DNA from 3 places in the Halalkalibacter sp. HAAS-P014 genome. Region 3 is predicted to be linked to each of the others. Evidence: predicted binding sites of a transcription regulator. Region 3 holds the regulator's gene; each other region holds the start of a gene.

Region 1 (10,423 bases), on a different contig from region 3:
AATAACAGGATGAAAAAAGCTGTAAAGAAACTAATTTCATTAAAAACAACGAGACGCAAACCAAGTTCCAATGCCACAAGTCCAATGCTTAACATTGAAATCAACTCAAGCATTAAAGAAGAAGTAAAGGCTACTTTTAAAATCCCCATCGTACCGTCTCGAAAATTCAGACTGCTCTCACGAATCCCTTCTTTATATTGCTTTGTACGACCGTATAACCTCAAACTTTCAAGTCCTTGTAATGTATCAAGAAATTTTCCAGAAAAAGCTTTCAAACGATCAAGCTTTTCTTCAGATTTACGTTGAGTCATTCCCCCGATAATGGCCATAAATAAGGGGATAAATGGCGCAGTTACTAAAATAATTAGACCTGAATAAAGATGTTGGTTAAATACTACAATCAAAATCATCAGAGGAACAATTGTAGTAATCATACGTTGAGGAACATATTTACTATAGAAACTATCTACCTCATCAACAACCTCTAACATTACACTTACTTTTTGCCCCGTCTGATTCTTATATGAAGAAAGTAACGAGTGATCAGAATAAGCTTCAAGCAACCTTTTACGATAGTGCTTTTTCACATCAGCTGCCATTTTCACACCTATTTTCCCTGTCAAATAAGAGAGAAAAGCCCTAATAAATAGGACTCCTAACAGAATGAATAGAAATGACAGGACTTGATCAAACGTTTGTTTAGTTAAAAAGAGACCATCAACAATTGAAACAATCAAATATGCTTGTAAGATCACAACAATCCCAAACAAAAACGCTAAAATTGACAGTGTATAATAACGTCCCCTCTGTGCAAGTGCCAGTTTTTGAAGTGATTTCATCGGTTAATCCTCATACTTTGTACTTTTCGTTGCTACCAAAAAGGAAATAACCATCGCTAACACTGCAACAAGGGGTGGCGCGTAAAACAATAGAAAATCATGCATAGTGACTTCCTCCTTATTTCCCTTTTTGAATGTAAGGCTTATTCATAATAAACAACTTAAAAACTAGATAGAGAGACGGGATAAGAAGCATCAGGCCTAGTATAAACACAACAATTAATGCATAGGCCATCGTCTGATTCGTAAATCCATCATAAATCGTGATATACGGATACAATATATACGGATAACGCGATACCCCGTATGCATAGAAGGCCAAAGCAAACTGTAGTACGACCAATATAAATGACCAGCCATACCTCTTTCTTTTTAATAACCATAAGCTAACAAGGAAACAAATAAACGATAGAGCAAACAGCCACCAAAGTGAAATAAGGCCTTCATAATGGCTTGGATTATGCCACCTCATTTCGATGATGATCCCTAGTGCTGTTAAAATTGTTGGAAAGCTCCAAATCCATGTATACTTCTCAAACAGTTTTAATGCCTTTTCATCCTGTGCAACCGAAGAATAGTAAGCTAAAAAACTAGCTGAAATAAACAATACACTGACTAAACTCAGAGCAACAATTGACCATGCAAATGGGCTCGTCAACAAAGCTCCGTAATCCAGTTCAATACGCCCTGATGAAGTTTCACGAATAAATCCTCCTTGTGACACAATCAGAGCCGTAGACAAGGATGCCGGGATAAGGACACCTGTCACCCCATACATGAGCGTATAGCCTACATGTCCTTTTGTTCCATATGTCCCAAATGCATAATAACTACCCCGAAGTGCTAATAAAATAATTGAAATACTGATTGGAATCAATAAAACTGTACCAAAATAGTAGGCTGTACTTGGAAAGAAGCCAATCATTCCAACAAAAAAGAAAACAAGAAACACATTTGTAATCTCCCAAACGGGGGACAAATAACGCTGTATAACCGTATTTACAATATGGTGCTTCCTTGTAACAATAGTTGATGCATTAAAAAATCCTGCCCCGAAATCGATCGATGCTACGATGACATAGCCGAATAGGAACAACCACAACACCGATATTCCTAAGACTTCAACTGTCATTTCGCAACACTCCTTCTACCATCAGTGAGCTTCTCTAGTTCACGCTCAACTGGGTTCTTTTTAAACATGCGCGTCAAAACAACTGCTGTCCCAACCATTAAGATGAGATATAGGATAGCAAAAGCAATAAACATCAACCAAACATACGGTGAATCCGTTGCTCCCTCAGCCGTCGTCATGAATCCTCGCATAATCCAAGGTTGACGTCCAACTTCAGTGAACCACCAGCCTGCCTGAATGGCAATCATCGCCAACGGTCCCGATGTCACTAGCAAGAAACGAAACCATTTCCGTTTTATAAGAGACCAATTACGCCACAACGCAATCCAATAGAATAAAGAAAGAATCGTCAGCCAAATCCCCAGCGTCACCATGATGTCAAAAAAGTAATGAACAATATATGGTGGGTGATACTCTTCTGGGATATCGTTTAATCCAATTACTTCTCCGAACGGATTACTGTGGACTAGCAGACTTAATGCGTAAGGAATTTTAATAGCATACTTCACTTCATTTGTTTCTGTTAATACACCGTAAAGAACAAGTGGCGCCTCACCTTCTGTCTCAAAATGCCACTCAGCTGCAGCTAATTTTTCTGGCTGGTATTCAGCTAGAAACTTACCAGATAGATCGCCAACAACTGCTGTTGCAATAGAAAAAATCAACGCAATCTTCATGGTTAAAGCCAATGCTTTACGATGATACTCATGACGGTTGCCCTTTAGTAAATGATAAGCTGCAATCGATGCAAGTACGAACGCCGTTGTCATATACGCAGAGGTTAATACATGAGCTACCTTTGTCGGCATCGCCGGATTAAACATTGCAAGTAAAGGTTGAATATTCGTTAGTTGACCATCGACTAACGTAAAGCCTTGTGGTGTATTCATAAATGCATTTACGGATGTTATAAACAATGCTGACATCGCTGAACCTATTACTACCGGGGTAAGCAAATAAAAATGATGCCTCGGATTTTTAAAGCGATCCCATGTATACAAATAAATCCCAAGAAAAATAGCTTCAAAGAAAAACGCGAACGTCTCCATAAATAGAGGCAGGGCAACAAGCTGACCAGCAAATTCCATAAACCTAGGCCATAATAAGGCTAATTGCAAAGCAATTGCCGTACCGGTTACAACACCTACGGCCACACAAATGACATACCCACGTGCCCATCGCTTAGCAAGCAATATATAATGCTCATCCTGCCTTTTTAGACCAAGCCAATGAGCAATTGTTATCATAATCGGAACCCCAACACCTAATGTCGCAAAAATAGCATGCACAGATAGTGTTAGCATCGTTAAATATCGACTAAATTCTACAGAGTCCATCTGACTCCTCCTCTCCATTGCCTCTTTTGAAGATATTGATATTGTATCGGCAAAATGTATGTGAATTGCATCACAAACTGTACGATTTCGTTACAGAACAGTGATCATTTGATGACAAATGGAAAGAGTTCTTAGTAAGTTGAAGATTATAGAAATAGTTGTTACAATCCTGAAAACAATTCTTTTTTATATGTAATTTGATGTCGGAGGAAATAAGAATGCAGTATATTTACGACGTTCGTGTGAAACTGCCAAATGGTGGAGAAAAAATGTTAGCTGAGTATAAAGGAGCACAATACTTATCGTTAACACAGAATGATTATAAAAAGATCAAAAATAAAAGGAGGGCTCCAGCCTTCAATAAGTTGGAGTCCTCCTTTATTTTCGATCTAGGGTTCTTTACTACTTTCCTTAATGACTAAAAATCTATTGTTTCTAAGTACAGTCCACTTGCCTCTGCCATAAATGCGGCTTGTTTTCGCTCTCTTGACTTTATAATTTCAGGGATCGCTTCCGGACTTACCTCATTTAACCCCACTTGTATCAATGTACCAATGATTTTCCTAACCATATTGTGTAGAAAACCATTCCCACACACTCTAATATCAATAAAACCTTCACGTTCTTCTATTTCCATTGAATGGACCGTACGAACCATAGACTTCTTCTTAGATTTAGCATTTGTAAAAGTAGTAAAATCATGTTCTCCTAGAAAGTGCTTGGATGCATTACGGATTTTTTCAACATCAAGCTTTTTATCAACATGCATACTGTACTTTCTCATAAATGGATTTGGTTGTTGCTCATTCCAAATCCTGTACAAATACGTTTTATCTTGAGCATTATACCTTGCATGAAACCGTTCGTGGACTGCTGTAACATCAACAATACTTATATCTTGAGGCAAATAACGATTTAAGTACGTTTTCATTTCTCTTTCTGTTATGTTTTCTTTTATTCTTACATTTGCTATTTGATTCAGTGCATGTACACCTGCATCGGTTCTACTTGAACCGATAATTTCAATCTTTCTTCCTAGCATTTCAGAAAGAACACTCTCAATTTTTTCTTGAATCGTATTTTCACCTTTACCTAACCTTTGCCAACCTCTATAACGACCACCATCATATTGAATGACTAATTTGTAATTATTCATTGTCTTCTCCTTATCGCAACTTAACATTCCCGAAACAGAATACAAAATACAAGAGCTCTCATACACCAAATCACCATATGAGAGAGCAATTAACCTTACTACTCATTATAACCGATTTTTAAAAAATCTATAGTAAGTCAAACGGAGGAGACAAATCAGGTAGTACCAGTTTCAGTTAAGTCATTCAAATGATATAATAAAGACGATAATAAGCCTTTTCTTTACAGACAATACACTTACAGCGATTGCCTTCTTCTAATTTTTGTACGTGTGGAGAATGAACGATTTTTAAACCCTTTGTAACGTGTGATTTACAAACAAAAATCATACCTTACACCCCTTTAGCGTAATAGTCCAATCTAAGCAATGATTACAAAATACTTTTGGCCACTAGCTGAAATTTTGCAATTGCTGAAGCTAAGCCCACTTTTACAAATTACCCTTACCCCTTACTTACATAATAATGAAAACGTATTGATTTCCTCAATCGCAATAATCTATAGTATTTATAGATACAATCTATAAATAGGTAAATATACTATTATGAGGTGAAAGTATGGAGATTCATCAATTAGAATATGTTCTCGCCGTGGAAAAATTTAAGCACTTTTCATTAGCAGCTGAAGAAATTAATATTTCACAACCTACCTTATCGCACCAAATAAAAAAATTAGAAACGGAACTCGGCTTGCAATTGTTTATACGAACCACACGTTCTGTAACTTTGACACCTGCTGGAGAAGACTTTGTAAAATATGCAAAACGGATTGTTGATGAAATCCAAATGCTCAAACATACAATGGCCGAGCACCAAACGACTAAAGCCGGCAAGATAAAAATAGGAGCAGTCCCTAATATTACCTATTTAGGCATAACTTCTTTAATCGGTTCATTCAAAAAAAATTACCCGGCGATAACTATTAAACTATATGAGAACAACTCTGAAGAACTACTGAAAATGATTCGAGAAAATGAAATTGACGTAGCTTTTATCAATTCATCAGATATTTCCCCAATGTCAGTCGACTTTTATCCATTGCTCCAAGATGAATTTGTTTTAGTTGTTAATAAAAATCATCCATTCACCAACAGAAAAAAAGTTAATTTGTCTCAACTAGCAGGTGAACAATTTATTTCTTACAAAATGGGAACGTTATTAAAAAAAGAATTTGTCCAACTATGTAAAGAGGCAGGCTTTGAAGCTGATATCATATTTGAAAGCGGTCACATAGAGACTTTAAAAAATTTCGTTGAAGAAGGAGTAGGCATTTTACTAACTTCTAGTCATGCAGGCACATCCTTGTTAACTTCAAAAACAGCAATGGTTAAATTAACACCTTCTATAAAAAGATACAATGGTATGGCACTTTCAAAAAAAGGCACCTCATTATCGGCAAAGGTATTCCGTGACTTTATTCTTACGCATAAGGACACAGTCACACTTACTAATTTTGACCTTGATTGAATCCCCCTTATAAGTGAGAAACGAAGGCCTCAGCTTAGCCTCTGTTTATTGGAAAATTTGTAGAATTATGTTGAATTTACCAATACCGTGATTTAAACTATTGTTATATTCACAAATAGTGATTTCTGTTCACTCAAAAATGAAAACGATATCAAGTAGGTGATAATCCGTTCCATATTGATACAAGAAGATGAAACTATTCTAGCTTTCATAGAATAGTTTTTTTTGTGAGAAGGTTACCAAGAATCTAAGAAATTTGAACTAGTAACATTGTTCGCATAGAAAAGGTAAGGAGTCTTCGAAAATGAAAACGTTTTTAAGTAAATTAACGAACATCAAGACTAAGTTGATCATTGCTTTTACTCTTACATTGCTTATACCTACAATAAGTATTGGAGTAATATCTTTTATCACTGCCAAAAATGCAGTGGAAAGTGAAATGCTTAATGGTTTTGCAAGTAATATTCATCTTTTAAACATGTCAATAGATAATACCATTAATTCGCAAATCGATAATCTCAGCTTACTTTCAGAAAACATTAGCTCAGAAGATCTTGAGGGCAATAATACATCGGCTATAGAGGAACAATTTCAACAACTCACTCAGCTACAAGCTGAAGTACAAAGTGTCTTTGCTGGGAGTGATACAGGCTTATTTATCATTAAGCCTGATATTTCTATCGATAATGATTACGATCCGAGAAATGCAGACTGGTATCAAGAGGCCATTAGTCATCAAGGAGAATTGATAATTTCTGAACCCTATTTATTAGGTGATACTAATGAGTTAGTCATTACGCTTTCTCAAACAACCACGGATGCATCAGGTGTTGTCGCTTTAAACATTGGATTAGATTACATTCAAGAGCTAACGACCCAAGTACAAATTGGCGAACAAGGAGCCGCCGTACTTTTAGACCAAAATAGACGCTATATTTCACATCCAACGAGAGAAGCTGGCATGGAAGCAACTGAATCCTTTCACGATGAAATGTATGAAAATCTCTCAGGACAAATGCCGATTTCAATTGATGGGGATGATAAAGTGATCGCTTTTGACACTATTGAGTTAACCGGATGGAAATTAGCTGGGTCTATAGAAGTTTCAGAAGTTAATGAAGCTGCAGCACCTATTCTATGGACAACTATATGGGTGATGGGTATCGCCATTATGGTAGGAGCAGCGGCGTTATACTTTATTATTCAATCAATTATTAAACCACTAAAAGAATTAAAAGAAAAGGCAGTTACACTGAGTGAAGGGGACCTAACACAAAAAATTGATGTAACATCGACTGATGAAATCGGGCAATTAGGCCTCGCCTTCAATGAAATGCAAGATAGTTTAAAAACACTAGTCATTGAAATCGACCAACATGCTGAACAAGTTGCAGCTTCTGCAGAACAGCTAACAGCTAGCGCTGAACAAACATCTTCTGCCACAGAGCAAGTCGCTTCTTCAATCCAAGAAGTATCAAGCAACGCAGATAAACAAATGGATGGGGTCGATCAAAATGCTCAATCATTACAACTGATTTCTAAAGGTGTAGCTGAAATTGCCGATTATACTTCCGAAGTGAGCGAACTATCTAAAGTCACAAATACACATGCTGAAGCTGGGGGAAAAACGGTAGAGAATACAGTCAATCAGATGAAGTCAATTCAAGAATCAGTCATACAATCTGATAGTAGAATCAAATCTCTTTACGAGCGTTCTAAAGAAGTGAGCTCAATTTTAAATGTAATAACAGATATTGCTAACCAAACCAATTTGCTAGCTTTAAATGCAGCCATTGAAGCAGCAAGAGCTGGAGAAAACGGAAAAGGATTTGCAGTTGTTGCAGATGAAGTGCGTAAGCTAGCAGAGCAATCCCAACAATCTGCTAATGACATCTTTCAAATAATTGAAGGGATTCAAAAAGATACAGAAATTTCTGTTGAAACAATGGCCCGTGTTACTAATGATGTTCAGACAGGTGTTGAAGTTTCAAATGAAGCAATCTCTCAGTTCCACCACATTCTTGAGAGCACACAGGCAGCTTCTACAAAAATAGAAGATGTAACTTCTATTGCTCAGCAAATGTCTTCTTCCGTTCAGGAAGTCACAACAATCGCAAATGAGCTAAGTTCAATCGCACAAGGCAACGCTGCCTCTTCACAAGAAGTTGCAGCATCAACAGAAGAACAATTAGCCTCTATGGAAGAGATCTCCATTTCTGCCAAATCGCTATCATCAATGGCAGAAGAATTAAATAGCTTAGTAACAAAATTTAAATATTAATACAGACTCTGGTCCCAAGCACGCAATCAATTATAATGGGGCCAGCTTTTTTGTCTTCCCAATCTCCCTAGAATTCTAAAATTAAAGTAGAAGAACTTACAAACATGTGATTTTTTTCACATACCTCTCCCCCTCCATCTACTAAACTATAAGTATTCGCTGTAACCAAGAGCCACAATCTTCTTAACTCAACAAGAAACACTATAGATTTGGTTGAAAATAATAATCGAAAGAGAGTGAGTAACGTGTCAACAAATAAAAACCGATGGCTTATTGCTTTATCAGCAGTAGCTATCCATTTATCAATTGGGTCAACTTACGCTTACAGTGTCTACACAAATCCAATAGGTGAATCAATAGGCTGGACATCCACACAAGTAACACTGGCATTTACTATAGCCATTGCTTTTCTAGGCATATCAGCAGCGACCTTTGGTAAAATGGTTGAAAAGAAAGGTCCAAGATTTTCAGCTACGATAGCAGCTATACTTTTTAGTACGGGGCAAATTGGAGCAGGTTTTGCTGTTATGTTTGAATCACTACCTTTGTTCCTCATCATGTATGGCGCTGTTGGAGGAATTGGTTTAGGGCTTGGGTATATTTCTCCTGTATCTACCTTAGTAAAATGGTTTCCTGATCGAAGAGGATTGGCTACCGGAATTGCAGTATTTGGGTTTGGAGCCGGTGCACTCATTACGAGCCCAGTTGCAGCTAGATTAATTGAGAGTGTCGGCATACAGAACACTTTCTTTATCCTCGGGGCAACTTACTTTATCTTAATGATCGCTGGTGCATCCTATATTGTTCGACCACCACAAGGTTGGATGCCTAAAGGAATGACAGAAGTAACACAGAATAAGAAACAAAAAGCAAAACAAGATTTAGCTCAGCTTACAGCAAATGAAGCAATCAAAACAAAACGCTTCTGGATGCTATGGGTAATGATCTTTGTTAACATCAGTGCAGGTATTATGATTATTTCAGTCGCTTCCCCACTTTCTCAAGAAATGGTTGGCTTAAACGTAGCAGCTGCTGCTTCTATGGTTGGTTTGATGGGAATCTTCAATGGTGGTGGTCGAATTGGCTGGTCTAGTGTGTCGGATTATATCGGACGCCCAAACGTCTTTTTAATATTTTTCGCCATTCAAATTATTGCCTTTTTAGCGTTGCCACATATAACTAATGTAATCTTGTTTCAAATACTAATTTTTAGTATTATGACTGCTTATGGTGGTGGATTTGCAATCCTGCCTGCTTTTATTGGCGATATTTTCGGAACAAAAGAATTAGGAGCGATACATGGTTATATTTTAACTGCATGGTCTTCGGCTGGGATCGTTGGTCCAATTGTAGTTTCATATATTCATGACGCTACAGGAAGCTACACACCAACATTCCTATTCTTCACAGTATTATTAAGCATAGCGTTACTCGTATCCATTATGATCCGATTTGACATAAAAAAAGTTAGAAATGCTCAAGTTGCGACACCCTTAAAAAAGGCAGTTTAATAGGAAAGAAATAAACGTACTACATTTAACACGTAGTACGTTTTTTTAGTGTTGAATTGATTTCGCGAAGTGAACTCGATCTGACCACCATACTACATTTAAGATCCATAGAGAAAAAGTGTGATAAATGCATTTGTTCATGGTTTCATACGACATGTTATTGTTTTCTCTCTATATATGATTCATACTCCCTTGAACTTTTCACCATAAAAAGACATAACCCTCATAGAAAGATAAGAGTTATGCCTTTTTTATTTAAGAGATACTTTTCAGTTCCTTATTAGCTCATTTATTAAAATTTCGCAGCGACTTTTGCTACATTTTCTAAGCCGTCTGCAATGATGTCCTCTGTGCGATCAGTATATTGGTTATGACCTTCAATGACAACTGTTTCAGGATCTGTAATGCCCCAAAATCCAAGAAGCGTTGTTACATAGTTAACAGCCATCTCCATAGAAGCCATCGGTTCAACCGAATAATCTGAACCACGAGCACCCAATACAGCAACTTTTTTATCACCAGCTAATCCAACCGGGCCATTTTCTGTGTATTTGAATGTTTTGCCCGCTTGAGATAGATAAGAAATATAGGTTACTAATGGAGCTGGAACAGTAAAATTCCATAATGGGAAAGCAAATACTACTTTCTCAGCTTCTAAAAATTGGTTTAAGTACTGTTCAACTACATCTGCAGCTTTTGCTT
Region 2 (10,423 bases), on a different contig from region 3:
TTGAGCAAGTTAGTACAACAATTATCGTCTAAATTAAATCAAAAACAAACTCTTATTGTGAAAGAAGAATATAAACATAACAGAGCGTATAAAGCGTTGGGTCTTTTAGCCACAAGCTTACTTACGGTCCTCTCGGTTTATACTCTCATGTTAATTTCACTTACCGAAATAGTTGAATGGTTTGGTGTATCCACTTTTGTGGATATAAGTCTAATAATCGGTTTCGCTCTTATGATATTTATTGTTATGAAAAAAAGTGGATACCCCTTTTCTGCCTTTGGAATAACAATGAACAATTGGAGGCAGCACAGCAAAGAGGCTATATTGTTAACAGTTCCAATATTATTGTTCTTTCTTGTATTAAAATGGGGGTTAATTACATTTGTTCCTGCTTTTTCAGGTATACCACTATTCAGCCCGGCTGCAACTTTTGAAGATATAGGATTTACCTATTCAATGTTTATCTTTTCAGTTGTTATTTACATGTTGTTTTCCATTGTTCAAGAGTTTATCGCAAGAGCTGGTTTACAATCAGCCCTCCAAGAATTTCTTCCTAATTCAAAAGGGAAATTGATCACATCAATTGTTGTCTCAAACTTATTATTTGCGATGGCGCATTCACATATCGGGATGTTATTCGCTTTAGTCGCTTTCGTTCCTGGACTTTTCTGGGGGTGGATGTTTGCACGTCAACGTTCTATAGTAGGTGTTTCACTCTCTCACATGATGATAGGGATTTGGGTTATTTTTATTTTAGGATTCACACAATTTATCTCATAATTAAAGAGGCTGTTAAAATTAAGTTTCTGATCCTGAACATGTAAGTGGTATACGTGACTGGGTCAGATTCTTATGAAACAGCCTCTTTTTGTATATAAAAACCTTATCATCTGAATCATTTCTTCATAGGTTGGGATACTAAAAGAATCGAATTTTCAGTAGGTGTTTATTATGAAAAAAGTAGTAATGTTTTTAGTTATTCTATTAATTGTTACGATTGTCCCTTATACGATATACGGTTTGTATAAACCACTCCCCAAAGGAGTTTCTTATGAAGGACAAGTACACCGAGTGTCAGATGTTGAATTTTTATACGATCTTACCTATGAAAAAGGTGAGAAGATTATACGTGATCATCAAATCTTTGATCGGCTTCTAGAAATGATCAACGAGGCCGAAGAGTTTATAGTGTTTGATATGTTTTTGTTTAATGATAAATACGATGAAGATAAAGAGTATCCGGAAATAACTGATGCCATTACAAAGGCATTGATTGAGAAAAAAGAACAATCGCCTGAGATTGAAGTGGTATTTATAACAGACGAAATCAATACAACGTACCGATCACACCCATCTAAACACTTATCGAGACTGGAGAAACATGGGGTTGACGTAATTTTAACCAATTTAACGCCACTACGAGATGCCAATCCGATTTATTCAGGATTGTGGAGAGCATATTTAAGTACGTTCGGAAGAGAAGGTGAAGGGTGGCTACAAAATCCGTTTAGTGATAATGGACCGAAAGTTACATTGGGATCCTATCTAAAAATGTTAAACCTAAAAGGGAACCATCGCAAAGTGATGACGACTGATAAGAGAGCAATGGTAACATCTGCTAACCCACATGATGCCAGTGGTTATAATTCTAATATTGCCTTTGTTGTTGAAGGGAACATTATTCAAGATATTTTACAATCAGAGCAGGTAGTGGCGAACTTTTCTGGGGGACAGCAGTTACCAAACTATTCAATCGAACATGAGGAAAATGGTGACATTCACATTCAATTATTAACGGAAGGACAAATAAGAGAACACTTATTAAATGAAATTAACCAAACTAGTACTAATGATTCAATATATGTCGGAATGTTCAATCTTGCTGATAGTGGAGTTGTCAAAGAATTAATAGCTGCATCTGAGCGTGGTGTGAAAGTGAACATGATATTAGATCCAAATGAAACTGTGATTGGGAACGAAAATATCGGCATACCGAATCGGCCGGTTGCGTATGATTTAGTCGAATATGGGAACGACCATTTACAAGTAAAATGGTACAATACAAATGAAGAACAATACCATTCTAAAATAATTTTTATCGAAAGAGATGAAATAAGTACTGTTATTGGTGGATCTGCTAATTTCACAAGAAGAAATTTAGATGATTTTAATCTTGATACTTCATTAAAAGTAAAAGCAGTAAATAAGGCGACTATCATTAATGATGTGTCAGCATATTTTTCAAAGTTATGGAACAACGAAGACGCAACCTATACGGTTCATGTGAATGAATATTTGGAAGATTTCTCAGAATACAAAAAATATCTTTTTAGGCTGCAAAAAAAGACAGGATTAACAACGTTTTAGTTGAATAAATTAAGAGCGAACTACTACTCGAAATTAGGGAGTTGTTCGCTCTTAATTTATTTTTCTTCATTTTCGTAGTGTTTTCATGTACTATAGTTTTTATAGGAGATATTATGACCTAGTCATAAAAGTTAGGGTGATAAAATGAAACGAGTCGGGATCGTTGGGATTGGTACTTATGTTCCAGAAAATATAGTGACTAATAAGGAACTAGAAAGAAAAGTTGAAACGAGTGACGAATGGATTCAAACAAGAACAGGTATTTGTGAACGAAGAATTGCTAGTGATGATATGGATACATCTCATATGGCAATTCATGCAGCGAGACAGGCTCTAGCTGATGCTTTCCTAGAACCGAACGACATTGATTTAATCCTAGTTGCGACAGCGACTCCAGATTATCCTTTTCCTTCGGTTGCTTGTATGGTACAAGACGCATTAGACATTCATCAAGTACCGGCGATGGATATAAGTGCTGCGTGTTCAGGTTTTATTTATGCTTTAGTGACTGGAAAACAATTTATTGAGAGTGGCACATACAAAAATGTTTTAGTAATAGGAAGTGAAAAATTCTCTAAAATAGTTGATTGGTCCGATCGAGATACATGTGTATTATTCGGGGATGGAGCTGGCGCAGTAGTTATAAGTCAGGTTCCAGAGGGGAAAGGAATACTCTCTTTTGAATTAGGAGCAGAGGGTGCCGGAGCCAATCACCTATATGTAGATAAAGAAACAAACTTCGTAGAGATGAAAGGTAGAGAGGTTTTTAAATTTGCTGTAAGACAAATGCCAGACTCAAGCTTAAGAGTGGTTGAAAAAGCTGGTTTGAGTAAGGAAGATGTTGATTTCCTTGTACCACACCAAGCAAATATGAGGATAATACATGCAGCTAGAGAACGCCTTGGTCTTGAAAAAGAGAAAGTCTCAACAACCGTAAGCATGCATGGAAATACTTCAGCAGCATCAATTCCTCTAGCACTACATGAGGAAATAAAAAATGGGAACATTCTTGATGGAGATGTTGTTGTCATGGTCGGCTTTGGTGCAGGATTAACCTGGGGATCTATTTGTTTAAGATGGGGTAAATAATAAACACTATTTTTAGGAGGGGCATTTATGAAAAAGCGTGTTGTGATAACTGGTATTGGAGCTATTACTCCGTTAGGAAATGATGCTAGTACTACATGGTCAAACATTAAAAAAGGAGTCTCTGGTATTGATTCAATAACTAGAATAGATTCAGAGAAATTTAATGTGAAAGTTGCTGGAGAAGTAAAAGATTTTGTGCCATCTGATTATATGGATGGAAAAGAAGCACGTAGAATGGCACGTTTCACTCAGTTTGCAATCGGTGCAAGTAAGATGGCAGTGAAGGATGCAGGACTTCAAATTGGTGAAAATATAAACTCAGAGCGAGTTGGGGTATGGATTGGATCGGGTATTGGTGGTTTAGACGCATTTGAAGAACAACACAAGCGTTTTCTAGACAAAGGACCAAAACGCGTGAGTCCGTTTATCATTCCAATGCTCATCCCTGATATGGCCTCTGGGAGAGTATCTATTGAAACAGGAGCAAAAGGAATTAATAATTGCTCGGTGACTGCTTGTGCTTCAGGGGCGAATTCAATTGGCGATGCATTCCGTGTTATCCAAAATGGCGAGGCTGACGCTATGATCACTGGTGGAACAGAAGCTGCTATTACCGAAATGACCATTGCTGGATTTTCTAATATGACTGCTCTTTCTACGAATCCAGATCCCAAAACTGCAAGTCGTCCTTTTGATAAGAACCGGGATGGATTTGTAATAGCTGAAGGTGCGGGAGTTATTATTTTAGAAGAGTTAGATCATGCGTTAGCACGTGGAGCAAGTATTTATGGAGAGATCATCGGTTACGGAGCAACGGGAGATGCACATCACATTACGACACCCGCACCGAATGGTGAAGGAGCCCAAAGAGCGATGAAATTAGCGTTAGCCGATAGCCAACTCTCGCCGGATGACGTCGATTATATTAATGCTCATGGGACGAGTACTTATTATAATGATTTATATGAAACAACAGCAATTAAAGAGATTTTTGGTACCCACGCGAATCAACTGTCTATCAGTTCAACAAAATCAATGACGGGGCACTTACTCGGTGCTGCAGGAGCAATTGAAGCTATTTTTTCATTATTAGCTATGAAGGACGGGATTGTTCCACCGACAATTAATTATGTAACAGCTGATGAGGAACTTGATTTAGATTATGTTCCAAATATTGCAAAAGAAAAAGATGTAAATGTTGTTTTATCTAACTCTCTTGGATTTGGTGGACATAATGTAACATTGGCATTCAGAAAGTTTTAATTATCAATAAATAAGTCTTTATTTCTTAAACTGTGAAATAAAAAGAAGCAGGGGGCATAAGGTTTGAACCTTTGAAATGCCCCCTAAAAAGGAAATAATCTAGGCAGCGTCCTTTGTCACATCATCGCAACGAACTTCTGCATTTTTCCTTTGATAATAGTACCAGTTGAGCAGACTAGAGATTACATAAAATCCGATAAAGAAGTACAACGCAGTAACTGGTGTTCCAGTAGTAGAAACCGACCAACCAAATAATTGAGGAATAAAGAACGATCCATAAGCTGCAAATGCAGCTGTAAAGCCTAGGACAGGTGCTGCTTCTTTTGCTGGAAAGATAATAGGAATCATTTGGAAAGTAGAACCTGAACCGGCTCCAGCTGCCATAAATAAGATTAAAAAGGATAGTAAGAACCCAACAAACTGTTGCTGGCCACTAAAATAAATTACAGAAAGTGCTCCAAGAGACATGATCGCTAAAAGGTAAGCTGTAACTCTAGCACCACCGAACTTATCGGAAATCCATCCTCCAATAGGGCGAAAAGCTGCAGCCAAAAAGGCACCGATGAAAGCTAATCCTACATACTCAGGGAATTGAGAACTTAGTAATAAAGGGAAAGCGGCACCATATCCAATGAATGAACCAAATGTTGCCACATACAAAATTGTCATGATCCAAGTGTGCTTGCGCTTGACAATAACAAATTGATCTTTTACTGATTGTTTTGCTGTTGGAAGGTTATCCATTCCAAAATAAGCGGCAATTGTCATTATAATAATTGGAATAACCCATATAAAAGCAGCGTTTTGTAGCCATATTTCTTGTCCATTTGCTAAAAACTGGCCTTCTCCACCTATAAAAGCAAATGTACTTACAACAATAATTAAAGGAGTAACAAATTGAACGACAGATACCCCCATATTACCCAAACCACCGTTAATTCCCAGTGCAGTTCCTTTTTCTTTTTTCGGATAAAAGAAGCTTATGTTCGATGAAGAAGATGAAAAACTACCTCCACCAAGGCCACATAGTGCAGCTAGTAGAAGCATAACCCAATAAGGTGTTTCGGGATTCTGTACTGCAAAACCAATCCCCAAAGTAGGAATTAATAAAATTGCAGTAGAGAAAACAGTCCAGTTTCTCCCACCGAATTTGCCGACTGCAAAAGTATACACAAAACGTAATGTTGCTCCTACAAGTCCTGGGATGGCGGCTAGAGTAAATAGTTGTTCATTCGTGAATGTAAAACCTATGTCGTTTAACCTAACAGCAACGACTGACCAAATTTGCCATACAACAAAGGCTAACATTAAAGATGGTACTGAGATCCATAGATTCCTTTTTGCATGTCGTTTTCCTTCTGTTTCCCAGAATTCTGTGTTTTCTGGATTCCAATCTTTTATTCTTCCCATGATGTTTCCTCCAATAATTTACTTATATAAGATTCAATTTAATATATGAACATCATACAAGTATATATAGCTGGTGAAAGTGATGTTCGTCACAAAGTGAAAGGGTGTAATAGAAAACTAGTTATTAAAAAAGTAAATAAACTATAAAAGTGTGTTTTATAAGAGGCATGTAAAAAGTAAATTAGATTAGATATTGTGATTCATTTCACATTCAAACGATTTTTAGTTATGTAGTATGTGTATTAGAAAACATAACTTGTGAAATGGTGAGCATAATGGAGGGATACATATGGATAAGATGAAATTAGTAATGATAGGGAATGGGATGGCAGGAGTTCGTACAATTGAAGAGATTTTGAAACTTACCCCAAACCTATTTAGTATAACGATTATTGGTAATGAACCACACCCCAACTATAATCGAATCCAGCTTTCAAATGTTCTTCAAGGACATACAACGTTTGAAGAGACCATTATAAATGATAAGCATTGGTATGAATCTAATCATATTAAACTATTTACTGGTGAAACAGTAATCAAAATTGATGTGAATAATCAACGTGTTCATACCGATAAAGAGCAAGAAATAGAATATGACAAATTAATTATAGCAACTGGCTCACTGCCGTATGTGCTTCCGGTACCTGGAGTAGAGAAAGACGGTGTGATTGGTTTTCGAGATATTAAAGACTGTGAAACGATGATGGAAGTTTCGAAACAATCTAAAAAGGCAGTTGTTATCGGAGGAGGGCTTCTGGGATTAGAAGCTGCCAAAGGCTTATTACATCTTGGGATGAGCGTTGATGTTGTTCATTTAGTAGACCATTTGATGGAGCGCCAACTCGATGAAGTTGCATCTACTATGCTGAAAGAGGAATTAGAGAAACAGGGCATGAATTTTCTGATGGGAAAAGAAACTGTTGAAATCATTGGGTCTGACCGTGTGGAAGGAATCCGATTTAAAGATGGAGCGAACATTGATACAGAATTAGTGGTAATGACTGCAGGTATTGTACCCAATGTTAAGTTGGCAGAAAAAAGTGGAATCTATGTAAATCGGGGAATTGTTGTAAATGATTATATGGAAACAAATATCCAAAATATCTATGCCATAGGTGAATGCGTTGAACATAGAGAAATGGTTTATGGTCTTGTAGCCCCCCTTTATGAACAAGGAAAAGTTCTAACAAAAACTCTCTGTAACCAAAAAGCCAAAGGTTATGAAGGTTCGGTTACTGGGACACAATTGAAAGTTTCGGGAATTGATCTTTTTTCAGCCGGTGAAATTTATGATGATCCTACTTCAAAATCAATCGTTATTCATAATGAATATGAAGGAATCTATAAGAAAGTACTCATAAGGGACAATCGCATAGTCGGTATTGTTTTATACGGTGATACGAAAGACAGTAATCGTTTATTTAAGATGTTAACTAAAAAGGAAGATGTCTCGAATTTTACATCAATCTCATTTTTTCAAGCAGAGAGCATTTCTGAAGCAAATGATGTCTCAAATATGTCAAATGAAGAGATTGTATGTGGTTGTAATGGCATCGATAAGGAGACAATTGTTAACGCTATTCAAGAAGAGAACTTGACAACCGTTGAACAAGTTGGTGGGTGTACCAATGCAGGGCGTTCTTGTGGCCGTTGTAAACCGATAATTAAAGATATTATTGTCCATACACTAGGAGATGAATTCGAGCAAAGAGTTGAGAAACAGACAATTTGTGGCTGTACAACACGAAGTCGTGATGAAGTAGTTGAAGAAATTAAGTTAAAAGGGTTAACAACGATTCGGGAAGTCATGAATGTTTTAGAATGGACGAACGATGAAGGCTGTTCAAAATGCAGACCAGCACTTAATTACTTTTTAGGAATGATTTATCCTGAATATGTAGATGAAAGGGATTCACGCTTAGTAAATGAAAAAATGCATGCAAACATACAAAAAGATGGAACGTATTCAGTCATTCCAAGAATGTATGGAGGTGTCACTACAGCAAAAGATCTACGGAGACTCGCAGATGTAGCAGACAAATACAATGTCGAACTGCTGAAAATTACTGGTGGACAACGAATTGGATTGTACGGGCTTGAAAAGGAGCAATTGCCTGAAGTGTGGGAAGATCTGGGAATGCCGTCTGGATATGCATACGGAAAAACGTTACGTACAGTTAAGACATGTGTCGGAGCAAAATTCTGTCGTTTTGGTACGCAAGATTCTATGAGTTTAGGAATTGAATTGGAAAAGAGGTTTGAGCGGTTAGACACACCACACAAAGTGAAGATGGGTGTATCAGCTTGTCCTAGAAATTGCGCAGAAGCAGGAATAAAAGACGTGGGAATTGTGGGTCTTGACGGTGGATGGGAAATCTATGTAGCTGGAAACGGAGGAACAGACTTACGGGCTGGTGATCTTCTATGTAAAGTAAAAACAGAGGATGAAGTATTCGAGATCACAGGAGCCTATTTGCAATACTATCGTGAAACAGCACTTTACTTAGAGCGTACATCAACTTGGCTAGAACGGCTAGGGTTAAAGCATGTTCAAGAAGTATTGGCTGATGGTAAGGTGAGAAGTGAATTGAATAAACGTTTGGAGAAAACACTAACTCGTTATAAAGAACCTTGGAAACAAGCAATTGAAGACGAACAAATACGTGATGTTTATTACACGAAACGAGAGTTATTGAATGTATAGGTGAATGTAAAATGAGAGGGGTAGGTAGTAATGATTAATAACGGAACTCGAATAAAACTAAGTAACTATAATGAAATACCAAGTAAGGTTGGTCAAGTATTTGTTGTCGGGCAAAAAGAAATTGTTATTTTTCGGCTTTCAAATGGAGAGGTAAAAGCTATTGAAAATAGGAGTCCTCATCCTAAAGGAGGAAAGTTATCAGACGGTCTTGTTAGTGGTGAGTATGTCTTTTGTCCGATTCACGATTGGAGGATCTCTCTAGAGGACGGAAAAGTTCAGGCACCTGATACGGGCAACGTTCAAACGTATTGTATTGAGATGCAAAATGATGACGTTTTTCTAGTTGTATAGAAATATACAGTCCGTTCAAAAAATTGTCACGTAATTATGAGGTGTGGTGTGATTTTTATCACATTGTTTAAGGAGATAAAATAGTAATCTTATAAATGTAAGCAACAGGTTATGACTCCCGCCGAGTTGAGAGCGAATGAATCAGATTCTTTTTCTTAAAAAGATTGCGCCTCGCTTTGTGAATGAGTTCACATTTATAATAGTTATAATAGTCGTATTTGAATTTGATGACTGAGGGTGATGTTAATGAGTTACTGGAGAACATTCAAACAAGGAAAATGGGAAAATGAAGTAGATGTTAGAGATTTCATACAACGTAATTACGTTTTATATGAAGGAAATGAAGAATTTTTAGCAAAAGCAACTGACCATTCTTTAAAATTGTGGGATCAAATTATGGATCTTAGCAAAAAAGAACGTGAGAATGGCGGAGTTGTTGATATGGATACATCAATTGTTTCTACAATTGTATCTCATGGTCCAGGCTATTTGAACAAAGATTTAGAGCAAGTCGTTGGGCTTCAAACTGATGAACCTTTCAAAAGATCTCTTCAACCTTTCGGTGGCATTCGAATGGCAAAAGATTCGTGTGCATCATATGGTTACACGTTGTCTCCTGAAGTAGAAGAGACTTTTACTAAATATCGTAAAACCCATAACCAAGGAGTATTTGATGCATACACTCCTGAAATGAAATTGGCTCGGAAAGCAGGAATTGTGACAGGCCTTCCAGATGCTTACGGACGTGGTCGTATTATAGGGGACTATCGTCGCGTAGCATTATACGGTCTTGACTTCTTAATTAAACAAAAACAAGAAGAATTAGCAACAACTGGATCGACTATGTCAGAAGATGTAATTCGTGACCGTGAAGAAATGACAGAACAAATCAGAGCGCTTCAAGAATTGAAACAAATGGCAGCTTCTTACGGGTTTGATATTTCTGAACCAGCAAAAAATGCAAAAGAAGCATTCCAATGGTTATATTTCGGTTATTTAGCAGCAATTAAAGAGCAAAATGGTGCAGCAATGAGTCTAGGCCGTGTATCTACATTCTTAGATATTTACATTGAGCGTGATTTACAAGAAGGTACGCTAACAGAGGTTGAAGCACAAGAATTGGTTGATCATTTTGTAATGAAGCTCCGTCTTGTGAAATTTGCGAGAACTCCTGATTATAACGAATTATTTAGTGGAGACCCTACATGGGTAACAGAGTCTATTGGTGGTGTTGGAGTT
Region 3 (10,423 bases):
CGACTGTTACATTGCTGCCAAAACGAATCGTCCCGTCTGTAAGAGGGATGTCGTTCATCAATGCTTTTAATAACGTTGATTTTCCTGCACCATTTGGACCAATTAACGCAACACTTTCTTCACGGTCAAGATCGAAGGTTACGTTTTTAAAAATCGTCTCCTCTCCATAAGCAACATGAAGATCAGTCGCTCGGAGAACTTCTTTACCACTTTGTCGTTCGATCATGAAAGAGAAGGAAGCTGACTTTTCTGACCCTGCTGGACGATCAAGTAATGTCATGCGATCCAGTTGTTTTCTCCGGCTTTGTGCTCGCTTCGTTGTCGATGCTCTTGCAATATTTCGTTGAATAAAATCTTCTAATTTTGCTACTTCATCTTGCTGCTTTTCATATTGTTTTAATTCTAATTCATAACGTTTCGCTTTTTCATCTAGGTAGGCACTATAATTGCCTGGATATTTCGTTGACTTCGCTCTTGAAATCTCTACAACCGAAGTAACGATTTTATCGAGAAAGTAACGATCATGGGAAACGATTAAAATTGCCCCTTTATAACCGATTAGGTATTGCTCAAGCCACGTAAGCGTTGCGATATCAAGATGGTTAGTAGGCTCATCGAGAATAAGGAGGTCCGGTTTAGTTAACAATAGCTTTGCCAAAGCAAGTCTTGTTTTTTGGCCGCCACTTAACGTTGCAATTTTTGTATCGTAATCAAAATCTGCGAAGTTCATTCCAGAGAGCACACCACGAATATCAGCTTCGTATTGGTACCCACCCTTATCTTTGAACAAAAGTTGAAGTTGATCGTACTCTTTTAAAAGCTTTTCATATTTTTGATTGTTTTGAAGTAAATCTGGGTCGGACATCTGCATTTCCATATCTCGGATTTGTTGCTCCATTTTCCGAAGTGGAGCAAATACGGTTAACATCTCTTCCCAGATCGATAATTCAGACTCAAGACCTGTGTTTTGTGCTAGATAACCTAGATTCATTCCTTTTGGCATCATAACTTGCCCACTGTCATGAGAAATTTGACCAGCAATGATTTTTAAGAGGGTTGATTTTCCCGCACCATTTCGACCAACCAAGGCCACGCGCTCTCCTGTTTGGATATCAAGCTTAATATTTGTTAAGATGGGGTCAACCCCAAATGCTTTAGAAATATTTATACATTGTAAAATAATCATGATTTTCATTCCTAACTAACTAAAGTTAATTCTGTATTGCTTTATTTAGACTAGATGACATTTCAGTATATATAGCTTCAAGTAAAAATAGGAAAAATAAATCTTTTGCTTATTCCCTTTAGTGTATCGTAGAATAGATTTCTCAACAACTTAATGAACAGTTTTGTAAAACGATTACAAACTGTGTGAAATAGTGTACAATAACGTTATTCTTAAAGCCATACAAAGGATAATAGGAGGGAGGCAATAGATGAAAATTGATCAAACCAAGATTCCACAGGCAACAGCAAAGCGATTACCACTCTATTATCGGTTCTTGGAGAATCTCTCTGCCTCGGGAAAACAAAGAGTATCATCAACAGAATTAAGTGAGGCCGTAAAAGTCGACTCAGCAACAATTAGACGTGATTTTTCATATTTTGGTGCGCTTGGAAAAAAAGGATATGGCTACAATGTGAATTATTTGCTTTCCTTTTTTCGAAAAACACTTGATCATGATGAGTTAACGAAGGTTATTCTAGTTGGTGTTGGAAATTTAGGAACTGCATTTTTACAATATAATTTCTCAAAGAATAATAATACACACATTGTGAAGGCTTTTGATGTGGATGAGACTAAAATAGGTGAGGAAGTAGGTGGAGTAACCATCCACCATCTAAAAGACTTAAAACAGGTCCTGGACCCTGAGGTAACCGTTGCTATTTTAACTGTACCACAAGCTGCAGCACAAAAGATTGCTGATCAGTTAGTAGAATCAGGGATAAAAGGCATTTTAAATTTTACTCCAGCAAGACTTGATGTACCAGATTCGGTACGCGTCCACCATATTGACCTTTCAGTTGAATTACAAGCATTAGTGTATTTTTTAAAGCATTACCCGGTATAAAAGGTTATTAAAATGGGACAAGTTTTAGCCTACTAGAAGTACCTTAGATAGCATGTACAAATTTCCAACCATAAGGAGTCATTGCTATCTTTTTTAACACGCTCTATAATAGTAATTAGGACAAGGAGGTGCTACCCATGGGTGGTTTAGGCGCAGGTAGTATCGCATTAATTGCGATCGTTGCTTTATTAATTTTTGGTCCAAAGAAGTTACCAGAGTTAGGAAAAGCTGCTGGAAATACATTACGTGAGTTTAAGAATGCAACAAAAGGCTTAGCAGATGAAGATGAAAATAAGAAAAAAGATAACGATAAAGCCTAAGTAGGAAGGGGCTATAAATGGAACAACGAGACATGTCGGTAATGGACCACATAGTGGAGCTTAGACGAAGAATTATGATAACTTTAGTCTTCTTCATTGTGGCTCTTATTGCCGGCTTTTTTTTAGCTACACCATTAATCACTTACTTACAAAGCACACCTACAGCTCAAGATTTACCGATGAATGCATTTAAAATGACAGATCCGATACGGGTCTTTATGACATTTGCGTTTGCGAGTGCACTTATTATTACTTTTCCGATCATTTTATATCAACTCTGGGCTTTTGTTAGTCCCGGACTCCATGAGAAAGAAAGAAAAGCAACACTTGCCTATATTCCGTTTGCTTTTATTTTGCTGTTAACGGGGCTATCTTTTGCGTATTTTGTGCTATTCCCATTTATCGTACAGTTTATGGGGAATTTATCTGAACGATTAGGGATTACCGAACAATATGGTATAAATGAGTACTTTCAATTTTTATTTCAAGTAACAATTCCGTTTGGATTGTTGTTTCAACTGCCAGTGATCATGATGTTTTTTACACGGTTAGGAATTTTAACTCCGGCTTTATTAACCGAATTTAGGAAATTTGCTTATTTTATCTTACTTGTAATCGCTGGTTTTATAACACCACCAGAGATTTTATCTCATTTAATGGTGACCCTGCCGTTATTACTGCTGTATGAATTTAGTATTTGGGTCTCTTACTTAACGTATCGAAAAGTTAAACGGTTAGAGAGAGAACGAGAAGAAGCGAGCAAAGAGTGATTGCCAACAATGGCAACACTCTTTTTTAGTTACCGTTTGTGAAATAGTGAACAAAGTTTGACAACTAGCCAAGTGGGGTAGTCAAGCCTGTTTTGATGTTTTATACTATGGTTATAACAAGGTTGTGAAAACATTCACAAGTATTTGTGAAGAGTTGAGCAATACTAAAAGGAGGATTTCTATAATGATTGGACAATTTTTCAGAGAAAACAAATATATAGCTGGTTTATGGTTATTCTTACGTGTTTACTTAGGTTGGGCTTGGTTAACAGCAGGCTGGGGCAAAGTAACAGGAGATTTTAATGCAGGTGGATATTTACAAGGATCAGTAGCAAATCCAGTAGTGAATGGAGAAGCGCTTGTTTATCCGAACTACGTAACATTCTTGGAAACCTTCGCTATTCCGAATGCAGATTTATTTAGTGTAGTTGTAGCGTGGGGAGAAGTATTGGTAGGATTAGGACTCATTTTAGGTGTACTAACTTCAGCAGCAGCATTCTTCGGTGTCGTGATGAACATGTCATTCTTGTTTGCAGGAACAATTTCGACAAATCCTTGGATGATCATGATTTCGATGTTCATTTTAGTAGCAGGTGCAAATGCAGGACGCTACGGTGGAGATCGTTGGGTATTACCATATTTGAAAAATGCTATTAGTAGTAAAATGAGAAGCAAAGAACCACGTTTTGAAGCAAAATTAAAAAAAGTGGCTTAAATTTTGAGGGATAGATCGTGAAAGTAGGGGATGTGTCAAAAGGTCAAGTTCAGACCTTCTTGGCACATCCCCTTTTCGTTTAGATCAATATAGTTTCAGTGTATTACTAGTCTTTCTTCTTCTTATTTTGTTGCTGAAGTTGTTTAATTACTTTACGCAAGCGATAAAAGCGGTAAGCAATCATGAAATCGACTGCAGCAAATGAAACAATTAAATAACTCCAAAAGTTCCAACCAGCATTGCTAACATTTTGAATGGCAAAAAAGATTAGTAACACACCGATGGAAAAGTAGAGGAGTGCCATAAACATGGGAGATGCTTTCATAATAATCCTCCAATGATAAATGATGTTGTTTGTTCAAGCTGCTCTAACTGTTCAATCCAATCTTCAAGGCGATCAGCTAATAATACATTAACAATAGAAACAAACAGGTTAATGGCTACATGTGCCACAATTGGAACGAGAATACGATTCGTTTTAACGTATAAAAAGGCAAATACAAAGCCTAAGGCTGTATAGATCAGTAAATTCTCAAAATCCATATGGATCGCAGCGAAAATAAAGGAACTAACAAAGCCGGCAATCCAGAAGTTAAAGCGCTTGTACAGTGCACCGAAAATAACTAAACGAAAAACTATTTCCTCAAGGATTGGGCCTATTATAGAAACCACAATAATCATAGCAGGAAAAGCTTTTGCATAATTCACAATAACCTCTGTATTTTCGGAACCCGGTTCAACTCCAAAGACAAACATATTAATTAAGGCAGCTGCGTATTGAGCAGCAAATACTAAAAATACCCCTATAATGGACCACCGAATGGCTTCCCCTCTTGTGGAGCGATCTTTTCTAAGATGTCGCTCTCTCATATCGGGACGTAGCAGAAGCAAGATAATGATCAAGCCCATGCTGAAACTAAATAAAGTCCATACTCCAGGAATTTGTTCTCGTGGTATGCCAAGTTCGCGTAATAGCAAGACACCAGGAACTGCGGAAAATTGCATTAGTACATATGTAATTAGAATCCACCAATAGCGTTTATTCAATGTGCAATACTCCTTTGTTAAAAATTCTCAAAATGCATCTTCATATTTTACCATATGTATTACATAAAAGCTGAAGGAAAGCCTTGATGCAATATTGAAGTACTGTGAATTAGGATGGTTTATATTGGATAAGATAAAGAAGGTTTGTTTCTCTTATGGCTTGACCTTTTACTACATTATGTAACTATAGTATTGATTATGTAGGGTTTCTTACACGATGGTTATAAACTTTTGTAAAGAAAACGAGTGGAAATTTAACAATTTTTTTTTGCAAAAAGCTTGCAAATAAACCCAGTTATGATTATTATAATAATTGTGTTAGCACTCGACGCACTTGAGTGCTAATAATAAAATTAAATTAAAGGTCTTGAAGGAGGGTGTTTTCCTTGTTAAAGCCATTAGGTGATCGTGTTGTAATTGAACTAGTTGAGTCAGAGGAAAAAACTGCTAGCGGAATTGTATTACCAGATTCTGCGAAGGAAAAGCCTCAAGAAGGAAAAGTGGTAGCTGTTGGTACTGGTCGTGTGACTGACAACGGTGAGCGCGTTGCTCTTGAAGTAAGCGAAGGAGATGCTATCATCTTTTCAAAGTATGCTGGTACTGAAGTGAAATACGAAGGAAAAGAATATTTAATTTTACGTGAAAGCGATATTCTTGCAATTATCGGCTAATAACGAAAGAGCTTAGTCTCTACATATAAAATAACTTTTAGGAGGTATTATCATGGCAAAAGATATTAAGTTTAGTGAAGACGCTCGTCGCGCTATGCTGCGTGGTGTTGATGCACTTGCAAACGCTGTGAAAGTAACGCTTGGACCAAAAGGACGTAACGTGGTTCTTGAGAAAAAATTCGGTTCTCCATTAATTACTAATGATGGTGTAACGATTGCAAAAGAAATCGAGCTTGAAGATGCATTCGAAAACATGGGTGCTAAGCTTGTTGCTGAAGTAGCTAGCAAAACAAATGATATTGCAGGGGACGGAACAACAACTGCAACAGTTCTTGCACAAGCTATGATCCGTGAAGGTCTTAAAAATGTTACATCTGGTGCGAATCCGATGGTAATCCGTAAAGGAATTGAAAAAGCTACTGTAGCTGCAGTTGAAGAGCTTAAGAACATTTCTAAGCCAATCGAAGGAAAAGAGTCAATTGCACAAGTTGCTGCTATTTCTTCTGCTGATGACGAAGTTGGTTCTATCATCGCTGAAGCAATGGACCGTGTTGGAAACGACGGCGTTATCACTATTGAAGAGTCAAAAGGTTTCTCTACTGAGCTAGAAGTAGTTGAAGGTATGCAATTCGATCGTGGATATGCATCTCCATACATGGTAACAGACTCTGATAAGATGGAAGCAGTTCTTGATAACCCATACGTTCTTATCACTGACAAGAAGATTGCAAACATTCAAGAAGTTCTTCCTGTTCTTGAGCAAGTTGTGCAACAAGGTAAGCCAATCCTTATCATCGCTGAAGATGTTGAAGGTGAAGCGCTAGCGACACTTGTAGTGAACAAATTACGTGGTACATTTAACGCAGTAGCTGTTAAAGCTCCTGGATTTGGTGACCGTCGTAAAGCAATGCTTGAAGATATTGCAACATTAACAGGTGGAGAAGTGATCACTGAGGACCTAGGTCTTGACCTTAAGTCTGCAACAATTGATCAACTAGGACGCGCTGGAAAAGTTGTTGTAACAAAAGAGAACACGACAATCGTTGAAGGTGCAGGTGCTGCTGATCAAATCGCTGCACGTGTTAACCAAATTAAAGCTCAACTTGAAGAAACAACTTCTGAGTTTGATAAAGAAAAGCTACAAGAGCGTCTTGCTAAACTTGCAGGTGGTGTAGCAGTTCTTAAAGTTGGTGCTGCAACTGAAACCGAACTAAAAGAGCGTAAACTACGCATTGAAGATGCATTAAATTCAACTCGTGCTGCAGTTGAAGAAGGTATTGTAGCTGGTGGTGGTACGGCACTTGTAAATGTAATCAAAGCAGTTGAAGCAGTTCAAGCTGACGGTGACGAAGCTACTGGTGTTAACATCGTACTACGTGCTCTTGAAGAGCCAGTTCGCCAAATCGCACACAATGCAGGTCTTGAAGGATCTGTTATCGTTGAGCGTCTTAAAGGTGAAAACGTAGGCCAAGGATACAACGCTGCTACTGGCGAGTGGGTAGACATGGTTGCATCTGGTATTGTTGACCCAACAAAAGTTACACGTTCTGCGCTTCAACACGCAGCAAGTGTATCAGCTATGTTCCTAACTACTGAAGCTGTTATCGCTGACCAACCAGAAGAAAATGCTGGTGGCGCAGGCATGCCTGACATGGGCGGCATGGGCGGTATGGGTGGAATGGGCGGCATGATGTAATCCGCCCCTCGAACCCTTGGTATTATTGGGTTTGTTGGTAAGGTGAGAGTGAAATGCTAACATTTTGCTAACATTGAGGTTAATTAACGGAGGCTTCTCAAAAGTTCACTGAACTTTTGAGAGGCTTCTTTTTTCATTTTTTTGTATCTATTCTTAATTTATTTTTAAACCTATTTAAGAATATGATAAGAAAAGGTGGTCTCAAAGGCAAAAAGTCTTTTGAGAACCACCTTTTTCACTCTATTGATTATTGTACAAGTTCCACGGGGCCATGATCATCACAATGATCTCCGTGAACATGGTGTAATCGTCCATTTACTAAATAGTCCATATGATCACCATGTGGTACTAATTCGTGACCACAATCATTTGAGTGGTCACAGCCGCAGCTAATTTCATTACATCCATCAGGATTCTTATCACTAACGGGAATGTTACATTCATCCCAATGGCCATTATGTTCGTGATGCAAATGCCCATTATGGACATAATCAATATGGTCATTGTGACGTATTTTCGTATGACCACAAGCACTACTGTGCTTGTGAGGATGGTTCTCGTGAACGTGATGACTGTGTTCTTGATTACTCATTCTTATCCCTCCTTTTCTATTATTTTTCCCTATATCCCTTTTTGTAACCAGTTTTTAGAAACAGGAATTTAAAGGCAACTACAGAATGGATAACATTAACAAAATGATTCCACTAATCATGACGTCCATCCTTGATCCATCCTTCCATCTGCAGCAACTTTTTCACTGTGATGCACAAAAAAAATGAAGAGTTCCTCTTCCACGATCTTTCTACCAGTCACAGCCACTATAAGGGCTCTTTCCCTCCTATTTTGACGCCCCTCTTTCCAACTTTGTTTTATATTTTCTGTGGAATAATTTTACAATTAAGTCCCCCAAGAGATATGTTCTAGGAACAGCACATAGAATAGTATAGAGATACAACGACGAATGCTGAACATGGAGGGATGTATTTATATGAGTAACAGAATGGTCCGGCAACTGATAAGGTCAAGGAAACAAGAATTAGTTGAACTTGCTGCCTCATTTATTCGAATTCCATCTGTAAATCCATCGCCAGAGTTTAAGAAGTGGTCAGTGGAAATCGGACGCTATATTAGCCACTACTTAGCAGCAAAAGGGTTCTTCGTTACCGAGCATCGCCGCAAGGAAAATGGGCTGGTCACCGTGGTCTGTGATGCTCCCTTAAACAGGACACATGGTCCACGCCTCCTATTTTGTGGACATACAGATGTCGTACCTGCAGGTGATCGTTCACGTTGGACCTTTGAACCTTTCTCAGGAGAAGTTAGGTCAGGTATGCTGTTGGGGCGGGGAGCCTCCGATATGAAAGGAGGCTTAGCATCACAGATTTTTGTGGCAGGACTACTTCAGGAATTAGCCCCCACTCTTAATTTGAAAGGTAGCCTAGGAGTTATTGCCTCTCCGGATGAAGAGACTGGTGGCATTGAGGTGTCCTCGCTCCTGGATAAAGGGTTGATTAAGGGTGATGCTTGTCTGATTGGTGAACCAACGCACCCTTATCATCCGAATGCCGGTGAGAAGACCAAGGGATGGATGCAGGTGACCATACCAGGTGAGGCTGGGCATGGCAGCCAACATCCACTTTCTGGAATATCTGCTGTGCGAAGAGGAGCTGCTGCGGTCGAAGCGCTAGCAAAGCTATTGGAGCTCCAGGCAACGCCTCCGGCAGAGCTTGGTCAACTTCTGTACAATACTGAGTGGTTCCTATCTCAGCGTCTAGGAAATCCCTTACTATCACAGTTACTTTATCGTCCCTCTTACAATCCTGGTGTAATCCAGGGTGGAACAAATGTGAACGTCATCGCAGACAAATGTATCATTAAAGTCGATACCCGAATTCCATTTGGTATGAAACCTGAGTTTGTACTTGATGTTGCTAGGAATCTTGTCAGTGCTGTAGCCCCAGGTGTGGTTGTAGAGCCAATGGTACCCTACAATGACCCAAACTGGACCTTAGAGCATCGTCCAATTGTGCGAGCAACAGAACGGGGAATCCAGCGTGTCTTCGGAATGGAAGAACCCGTCTTCAGCGTACTCTTGCTTGCTTCAAGTGATGCCAGTCATTTCCGACGCAATGGCATTGATACCGTCCTTTATGGTCCAGGGCTGCAACACACTATCCATGGGTATGATGAGAGGGTATCAGTGGAGAATTTAGTAGAATCTGCTGAGGTATATGCTGAGGCGGCAATTAACTATCTTAGGTCATTTTAAATTTATTTCCGCTAAACTTTATGTGGAGTAACGTCAGGATTTTTGGGTTGCTTCTTGTGGATTCAGTGCACTTTTTGAGAGGCTTTTTTCTTTATTGAGCTTCTAAGGTAGTAATAAAAATGAGGCTCCCATGCATGATGGACGCCTCATTATAGAAGAGTGCTGTCGCGATATATTAATTGTAATGTTCCTAACTCGCTTTTGAATACATTTTTTGATCTGCAGCTTTTTTCCCATGCAGAGAATAGTATAAAAAGATACATAAGAAAACCACAATGGCTAATGTTAGATACAATCCACGGAAGCCGAACATCGGAATGATGGCACCTAATAGAAAAGGGCCGATTCCAACTCCTAAATCCATACAAATAAGAAAAGTGGAAGTCGCGAGTCCGACCCGGTGCTGTGGCGACTCTTTTATGGCGATGGCTTGAAAGCAAGATTGCATCGTTCCAAATCCGAGTGCGATGAACACACTTGCTAAGAGAAGGGTGAGGCTATTGTAAGATTGACTAAGAATCAATAGACCAATTGAAAATGAAATGATGGCTGGATAGATAACATAGTTATCTCCTTTTTTATCTAATAATTTGCCAGTGAATGGTCTCGAGATTAAGAGAACGATTGAATAGACAAGAAAAAAGAAACTTACAGCTTCTATTAAATTAATTTCAGTTGCATAGGTAGTAATAAAAGACAAGATTCCTGAATAAACAAACGCCATAATAGTAATCATTAATGAAATAGGGACGGCTTTTTTCTCAAAGAAATTTGATAATTTAAACCCTTTTAGGGAATTGCGCTGGTCATCTGTCATCATTGACCGTGGGATTTTTGAAAATAATGAAATAATAACGCTGATA

What was found. The regulator Rex, encoded in region 3, represses fermentation and respiration genes when NADH is low (regulators of the CRP and FNR family bind a similar motif). The targets are predictions, from matches to a motif close to TTGTGAAATATTTCACAA.
Region 1: AC1FXZ_RS17070 (cytochrome ubiquinol oxidase subunit I) is a predicted target of Rex. The motif match lies at 3,367-3,384, and genes of this name have one in related genera.
Region 2: nirB (nitrite reductase large subunit NirB) is a predicted target of Rex. The motif match lies at 6,323-6,340, and genes of this name have one in related genera.

The regions. Positions count from the first base shown of each region.
Region 1 covers NZ_JBWQTV010000021.1:97,043-107,465, reverse strand. Annotated here, with positions in the region: gene cydD (thiol reductant ABC exporter subunit CydD) at 1-839, opposite strand, end outside; gene cydS (cytochrome bd oxidase small subunit CydS family protein) at 843-944, opposite strand; gene AC1FXZ_RS17075 (cytochrome d ubiquinol oxidase subunit II) at 958-1,971, opposite strand; gene AC1FXZ_RS17070 (cytochrome ubiquinol oxidase subunit I) at 1,968-3,308, opposite strand; gene AC1FXZ_RS17065 (hypothetical protein) at 3,527-3,730, shown strand; gene truA (tRNA pseudouridine(38-40) synthase TruA) at 3,727-4,464, opposite strand; gene AC1FXZ_RS17055 (LysR family transcriptional regulator) at 5,021-5,929, shown strand; gene AC1FXZ_RS17050 (methyl-accepting chemotaxis protein) at 6,234-8,210, shown strand; gene AC1FXZ_RS17045 (L-lactate MFS transporter) at 8,456-9,721, shown strand; gene AC1FXZ_RS17040 (FMN-dependent NADH-azoreductase) at 10,014-10,423, opposite strand, start outside.
Region 2 covers NZ_JBWQTV010000002.1:212,283-222,705, forward strand. Annotated here, with positions in the region: gene AC1FXZ_RS01800 (cyclic nucleotide-binding domain-containing protein) at 1-780, shown strand, start outside; gene AC1FXZ_RS01805 (phospholipase D family protein) at 952-2,367, shown strand; gene AC1FXZ_RS01810 (beta-ketoacyl-ACP synthase III) at 2,512-3,456, shown strand; gene fabF (beta-ketoacyl-ACP synthase II) at 3,484-4,719, shown strand; gene AC1FXZ_RS01820 (NarK family nitrate/nitrite MFS transporter) at 4,819-6,129, opposite strand; gene nirB (nitrite reductase large subunit NirB) at 6,419-8,833, shown strand; gene nirD (nitrite reductase small subunit NirD) at 8,864-9,184, shown strand; gene pflB (formate C-acetyltransferase) at 9,425-10,423, shown strand, end outside.
Region 3 covers NZ_JBWQTV010000030.1:28,954-39,376, reverse strand. Annotated here, with positions in the region: gene AC1FXZ_RS20895 (ABC-F family ATP-binding cassette domain-containing protein) at 1-1,186, opposite strand, end outside; gene AC1FXZ_RS20890 (redox-sensing transcriptional repressor Rex) at 1,437-2,072, shown strand; gene AC1FXZ_RS20885 (twin-arginine translocase TatA/TatE family subunit) at 2,210-2,392, shown strand; gene tatC (twin-arginine translocase subunit TatC) at 2,410-3,162, shown strand; gene AC1FXZ_RS20875 (DoxX family protein) at 3,347-3,877, shown strand; gene AC1FXZ_RS20870 (YdiK family protein) at 3,984-4,202, opposite strand; gene AC1FXZ_RS20865 (CPBP family intramembrane glutamic endopeptidase) at 4,199-4,924, opposite strand; gene groES (co-chaperone GroES) at 5,311-5,595, shown strand; gene groL (chaperonin GroEL) at 5,648-7,291, shown strand; gene AC1FXZ_RS20850 (hypothetical protein) at 7,539-7,883, opposite strand; gene AC1FXZ_RS20845 (M20 family metallopeptidase) at 8,253-9,560, shown strand; gene AC1FXZ_RS20840 (MFS transporter) at 9,751-10,423, opposite strand, start outside.